DNA from 2 places in the Pseudarthrobacter oxydans genome. Region 2 is predicted to be linked to the other one. Evidence: riboswitches for the same ligand, from Rfam matches in the RefSeq annotation. Region 2 holds a riboswitch; the other holds the start of a gene.

Region 1 (3,397 bases), 1.7 Mb from region 2:
CTCCATCGATGTAGGCGGCCGCTATGCCTACGCGAACCAGCCCGTGGTAGCCGAGTGGAACCTGGCCCGGCTCGCTGAGGCCATGCTGCCGCTCTTCAACGAAGACCAGGAACAGGCTGTCGGCCCCGCGGTGGAGGCCCTAGGCACGTTCCGCGGCCGGTACAGTGATGCCTGGTTCGAGGGCATGAAGGCCAAGCTCGGCGTGCCTGCCGGCCCTGCGGCAGGCCCGGAACGTGACGAAGCCTCGGACCTTGTGGATGGCGTGATCGGCCTGCTGAAGGACGGACCCGTTGACTACACGCAATTCTTCCGGAACCTTGGACAGGCCGCCCGGGGCAACTCCAGGCCTGCCCGCGGCATGGTGCCGGACCTGGGGACTTTCGATGCCTGGGCCGGACGCTGGGCCGCGCTGAAGCCCGACGCCGAACTCATGGACAGCGTGAACCCCGCGTACATCCCCAGGAACCACCTGGTGGAGGAAGCACTGGCCGCTGCCACCGAGGGCGATCTTGACCCGTTTAACCGCCTCCTTGAGGTTGTCCGGTCCCCGTTCCAGGAGCGTCCGGGGCTGGAACGCTACACGGAAGGACCGCCGGAGGACTTCGGCAAATACCGGACCTTCTGCGGCACCTAGCCGTAATTCCAGCGGAGCCAAGGGAGCCCCAAGGACCCTTAAGAACGTGGAAGGGGCGGCAGCCGGTAAACCCGGCTGCCGCCCCTTCCAGCCCCTTCCACAGGGTGGGACTGCCCCGCTGCGAGCGGACTGCCCCGTCGCCGTTGGTTACGCTACGCGGACGAAGGAAGCGCCGCTCAGCCAGCTGATGGAGTGGACTTCGGTGCTGTAACCGTTCACGCCGCCGCTGACAACCTGGCCGTCGCCGGCGTAAACGCCCACGTGGCCGGCCGTGATCACGAGGTCACCGGGAGCGGGGGAACCCACAACAGTGCCGTACTGGAAGAACTGGGTGGGAGCCAGGTCGCCGACGCTCAGGCCAACGGAACGCAGGGCGTTCTCCACCATCGCGGTGCAGTCCTGGCCGACGCCCACCTGGCTGTAAGCCGAGGCGAGAATTGCTGCTCCGGTGCCCGTGCCGGTGCTGGCAGAGGCGTAGGACAGGTTCATCCCCGTGTTCGCCGGTGCCGTGGCAGCGGCGGTCTGGACGGGTGCCGGGGCGGGTGCGGCGGCCGGAGCTGCCGGGGCGTAGCCTGCACCCGGGATCTGGATCTGGTCGCCGGGGTAGATAACCGCGGAGATTGAAAGCCCGTTGGCTGCCAGGACATCGCCCAGGGCCACGCCGTAAGCGGCCGAGATGGCGCCAAGCGTGTCGCCGGATACAACCGTATGGACGGTTCCGGCCGCGGCGGCGGGGGCTGCAACTGCTGCTGCCGGGGCGGCGGAGGCCTGGATGTTAGTGGTCTCAGTGGTGTCCGGACCTGTCACACCGGCGTGCGCCGGGGCTCCGACGCCGAAGGCAATGCCGGATGCGGCTGCGACGGCGAGCGCCGGACGGCCCAGGGTCCTGGCTTGGGACTTGGCCGAAACAGCCAGTCCTTCCAGGATGATGGAGCGGGCCGGAGTTGCGCGATGACGGGCGGTGGTGGAAATTTTTGACACAGTTGATCGCCTCTCCCATGCCTGCGGGGTGAGCTGTCGGGTTCGGGCTGGAGATACCCGGCCGGGAGCAACTCCGAAAGGAACGGAGGCGCCAGCGACTTAACCCCAAGGCCTCTTGAGAGGCCGTGGAAACTTGGTTCCCCCGTCCCTGCCAGCTGGATAGCGATGGTTCCCGGTTCAGCGGCAGGGCTCGGCAAGCTGAGGGGAATGTCCCGTCTGGGAGGGACACCTTAAGACCATAACCCGCCCCGGCGCCGATTGTCACGTTTGGGTAACATGCGAGGTTCTCCTCTCGGTTTATGCAAACGAATCGACTCTGGGTCGCGGGCACTGCGCGCACGCTCAGGCTTTCACCGTGGAAAGTCGATGGCTTGTCTCTGCTGTATAACGATGCAGGCCCCTCATCCTTGAAGTGAAGGTTGAAGCCGGTAAGCTTCCGAACTATGTCCCGTTCCGTTCTAAATGCCCGGCACCGCCTGCCCGGGATACTGCTGGCCGCCGCCCTCGCCGGCAGCGTTTGGCTGACTCCGGCCGGCGCGGCCGAGGGCGTTCCGCCTGGTGGCTACCCCTCGTGGGAGGACGTGGAGCGGGCCAAGCTGACCGAGGCCGGCACGGAAAAAGAGATCGGTATGATCGCAGGCCTGTTGGACGGGCTGCAGGCGCAGTCGGAGGCCTTGGGCAACGCGGCGGTGGCGTCAGCCGCTGAGTCTGCAGCGGCTGATGCCGCGTTGGCAGCATCCACTGCCCGAGTGGAGTCGCTGGCGGAACAGGCCGGGACCGCCAAAGCCGAACTCATCCGCCACAGGAAGGACATCGGAGCCCTGGCCGCCCAGTCCTACAAAACGGGCGGTACGAACATGGGGTTCTTCGTGGCCCTTGATGCGATCGGGAACAACAATGTCCACGGGCTCAACGTGGTGCATCTGGTGGGCGGCAAAACGGCGGGCCTTGTGGACAAGGCAGCCGCCGCGGGGAAAGTCACGGCTTCACTGGCCGATCAGGAGAAAGCCGCCCGGGCCGAGCGTGAACGGCTGTCCGGCGAGGCGGCGGAAAAGCTTGCGGCGGCCCGATCGGCCCAGGAAGCCATGGCACGCCAGCTTACGGAAGAACAGCAGCGCAACCGGGAGCTGACCGAGCAGTTGGCGTCCCTGAAGGGCACGACGGCGGCGGTTGAGGGTGAATTCCGGCGTGGACAGGCGGCTCTGGCCGCTTATGAAGCAGCGCAGGAGGCGAAAAGGGCCGCGGCCGGAGAAGAGGCACGACGACGGGCTGCCGCAGCCGCCGCGGCGGCAAAGGCGCAGCCATCTGCTGCTCCCGCCCCCGTGCGTCCGGCTCCTGCCGATCTGGCACCTGAAAATCCTCCGGCCGGCAACCCTGCGCCGGCGGATCCTGCTCCGCCTGTCCCCGCTCCGGCGCCTGCCGCGCCGCCCAGCCCGCCCGCCGTCGTAATTCCCTCTGCTCCTGCGGGTGCGGTCAACGATCCTGCCGGTGCCAAAAGCTACGCCTCGGGCAGGCTGGGGGCCTATGGCTGGGGATCGGACCAGTTCCTCTGCCTTGCCCGGCTTTGGACCAAGGAATCGAACTGGCTGACAACGGCCACCAACCCGTACTCCGGTGCCTACGGCATCCCGCAGGCGCTGCCGCCGGGCAAGTATTCCAGCGCCGGCAGCGATTGGCTGACCAATTACCGGACACAGATCGAGTGGGGCCTTGGCTATATCCGCGAGCGGTACGGTTCCCCCTGCTCGGCCTGGAACCACTCCGTGGCCAGGAATTGGTACT
Region 2 (3,397 bases):
GCCCGAGGACCTTACCGACCGGCAGATCTTCGTCCTGGACCCCATGCTGGCCACCGGCGGGACGCTGCGCGAAGCCATCAAGTTCCTGTTCAAGCGCGGCGCCTCTGATGTCACCTGCATCTGCCTGCTTGCTGCTCCGGAAGGACTGGCGAAGCTGGAGGAAGAACTCTCCGGCGCCAACGTCACCATCGTGCTGGCCTCCATCGACGAAAGGCTCAACGAGAAGTCCTACATCGTTCCCGGCCTCGGCGACGCAGGCGACCGGCTGTACGGCATCGCAGGCTAAGGACATGGCAGGCTAAAGCCAGGCCTTTCCTGTTCCCGGCCGCAGGGCTAGCCTGTGCGGATGGACTGGAAACTGGAACTGGTGTTTGTCCCTGTGTCCGACGTGGACCGGGCCAAGGATTTCTACGTCAACAAGGTGGGGTTCAATGCCGATTTCGATCAGCGGCCCACGGACTCCATCCGCTTTGTCCAGCTGACTCCTCCCGGCTCGGCCTGCTCCATCTGCATCGGGGAAGGGCTCACGGACGCGCCTCCGGGTACCGGCTCGAACCTCCAGCTCGTGGTCAGCGACATCCAGGCTGCCTACGAGCACCTGAAGGGCAACGGGGTGGACGTGAGCGAAGTGGACGTGCAGGACTGGGGCCATTTTGTGTACTTCGCGGATCCGGACGGGAACCGGTGGGCCGTCCAGTACATCCCCGGCCGGGAGGCGGGGGAGCAGCAGAAGTAGGTTACTGCATCCCGCCTAGTACCAGTTGTTCGACAAGTGGAAGTTCAGTGCACCACACGGCGACTGGTAGCGCTCCTGGATGTAGTTCAGGCCCCAGTTAATCTGCGTGCGATAGTTGGTGAGGTAGTCGGCTCCGGCGCTGGCCATCTTCTCAGCCGGCAGGGACTGGACGATGCCGTAGGCGCCGCTGCTCGGGTTGGTGGCCGTGGTGGTCCAGTCCGATTCCTTGGTCCAGAGGGTCTGCAGGCACTGCATCTGGTCCGGAGCCCAGCCATAGGAAGCCAGCTGGCCTGCGGCGTACGCCTGGGCGCCTGCGGGATCATTAACCGCGACGACGGGCGCGGGCTCGGGTGCCGGGGCCGGAGCGGGTTCCGGCGCAGGAGCCGGTGCGGGCTCGGCAACGGGAGCAGGTTCGGCTGCCTGCGGGACAACGTTGATCTGCTCGGCTGCGGGCTCAGGCGCAGGGTTGGCCCGGATTTCGCTCTGCTCCATGCTCAGCTTGGAATGGGACTCCGAAGCCTGCGCCCCGGTGGCTGCCACGCGGGCACCCGTGTCGGTGGCCTGGCCCGCAGCGCCAACTCCAACAAGGAGGGCGCAGGATGCTGCCAGCAGTCCGGCGCGCCGGCCGACGGAGGGGAATTTGCCTGCTGCACGCGTGGAGCGTGCATCCGTGCCTGAATTCGGGCGTGGTTTTACAAGGAACTTGGACATAATAGATCGCCTCTCACACCTGCGGAGTTAGCTGTCGGGTTCGGATGAGGGCATCCGGCCGCACGGAAAAAACACGTGCAGGCTTAACCCCAAGGGCAGTCAGTGCCCGGGACGGTGGGTCCCCCGCCTCTGCCGTTGTTCAAGAGGAATCCGGGAAGTGGCAGAGCTTGGCGTCAACCCGGGATATGCGGCCCGAACGGGGACCGCACCCATTCGACGGTACAGGAGTTCAGCGCATAAGTCACATTTTGGTAACGGAGGTCACGATGACGGCGCGCCGCCTTGTGCCATTCCCCGCATGAGGGGTAGCCGCAGGGCGAACTGCGTGCGGCCGGGTTGCGACGTCACCGTTACCCGTCCGCCGTGGGCCTCAACAATGGACTCGACGATGGACAAGCCCAAACCGCTGGTTCCTTCAGCGGCGGACGCACCGGGCGCGCTGGTCCCCGCACGTGCCGCGTCTGCGCGGGCAAACCGGCGAAGACCTGGTCCACGAACTCCGGCGGTATGCCGCCGCCGTCGTCCGTTACGGTCACCACTGCGGCGCCCTCCGGCGTTTTCTCCACCCCCGTTACCACCGTGGTTCCCGGAGGGGTGTGCTTGCGGGCGTTGGAGAGCAGGTTCATCAGCACCTGCCGCAGCTGGGACGGATCCCCGTTCACCACCACCGGCTCGTCGGGGAGCTCCAGCCGCCAGGTGTGCCCTGGCGCCATGACCTTCTCATCGCTGACGCCTTCCACCACCAGCTGGGTCAGGTCCACCTCGGCAAGCTTCAGCGGCTGGCCCTCGTCGAGCCGCGCGAGCAGCAGGAGATCCTCCACCAAAGCGGTCATCCGTTCCGACTGGCTTTGCACCCGTGCCAGCGACTTCTCCCCGTCCGGAGTGAAGTTTTCCGTCATTCTCATCAGTTCGGTGTAGCCGCGGATGGCGGTCAGCGGCGTGCGCAGCTCATGGGAGGCGTCAGCCACGAACTGCCGGACCTTGGTCTCGCTCTTCTGCCGCGCCTGCAGCGCATTCGCAACGTTGTCCAGCAAGAGGTTCAGCGCGTGCCCCACGCTGCCCACCTCAGTTCCAGGGTTGGAGTTCGACGGCGGGACGCGAACGGCAAGTGCCACCTCGCCGGCGTCCAGGGGCAGCTGCGAAACCCGGGTGGCCACCTCGGAGAGCTGTTCAAGGGGCTTCATGGTGCGGCGGATCAGGACCGTGCCCACCAGCCCGATCAGGAGCAACCCGCCCAGCGAGACGAACACGAAGGTCCACACCAGGGACGTCAGCGTGCTCTCCTTGGCGGCCAGGGGGAGCCCTGTGACCAGGACGTCGCCGAAACTGGTCTTGACCGCAATCAGCCGGTAGTCACCGTTTGAGAGCGTGCGGTCAACGGGCCGGGCATCGGTGGCCAGTGCGAGCAGGACCTGCTTGTCCTCGGAGGACAGCGCAGAGCGCGTAGTGTCCGGGGCCAGGAAGCCGGCGCTGTTGACCTGGCCGTTGAGGATGCGGGCGTTCAATGTTCCCACGCTTTGTCCGCGGGAATCCAGGGGGTCCCTGCCGTTGAAGCCGCCGGAGGGAGGCCGGCCGGGATCGTTGGAGCGGGCTGCGGCCTGGCTCAGCTGCTCGTCCAGCTGGCGGGTGAGGAAGGAGTCCATCGAGGCGTAGCTGGCTACGCCCACCGCACCGCAGATGGCGATCAACAGCGCCATGGCCAGCAGGATAAGGCGTGTGCGCAAGTGCCAGGTGGCGGGTTTGAGCCAGCTCCGGGGCTGCGGCTCCGCGGTGTGCACGGAGGTCATGGCGCGCCTACTCCGCCGGCTTGATGACGTACCCGGCGCCCCGCACGGTGTGGATCATGGGCGGGTGCACGGCGTCCACTTTCTTGCGCAGGTAGGAGATGTAGAGTTCCACGATGTTTGCCTGGCCGCCGAAGTCGTAGTTCCACACCCGGTCCAGGATCTG

What was found. A riboswitch is a leader RNA that binds a small molecule or an ion and turns the genes downstream of it on or off. The one in region 2 is predicted to bind cyclic di-AMP.
Region 1: linked by a shared signal. The riboswitch ahead of SMD14_RS11000 (LysM peptidoglycan-binding domain-containing protein) and the one ahead of SMD14_RS03470 (hypothetical protein) in region 2 are both predicted to bind cyclic di-AMP.

The regions. Positions count from the first base shown of each region.
Region 1 covers NZ_CP139438.1:2,428,902-2,432,298, reverse strand. Annotated here, with positions in the region: gene SMD14_RS11005 (protein adenylyltransferase SelO family protein) at 1-634, shown strand, start outside; gene SMD14_RS11000 (LysM peptidoglycan-binding domain-containing protein) at 782-1,615, opposite strand; cyclic di-AMP (ydaO/yuaA leader) riboswitch at 1,619-1,819, opposite strand; gene SMD14_RS10995 (lytic transglycosylase domain-containing protein) at 2,059-3,397, shown strand, end outside.
Region 2 covers NZ_CP139438.1:741,282-744,678, forward strand. Annotated here, with positions in the region: gene upp (uracil phosphoribosyltransferase) at 1-286, shown strand, start outside; gene SMD14_RS03465 (glyoxalase superfamily protein) at 347-736, shown strand; gene SMD14_RS03470 (hypothetical protein) at 752-1,447, opposite strand; cyclic di-AMP (ydaO/yuaA leader) riboswitch at 1,453-1,613, opposite strand; partial or broken gene SMD14_RS03475 (ATP-binding protein) at 1,709-3,234, opposite strand; gene SMD14_RS03480 (response regulator transcription factor) at 3,242-3,397, opposite strand, start outside.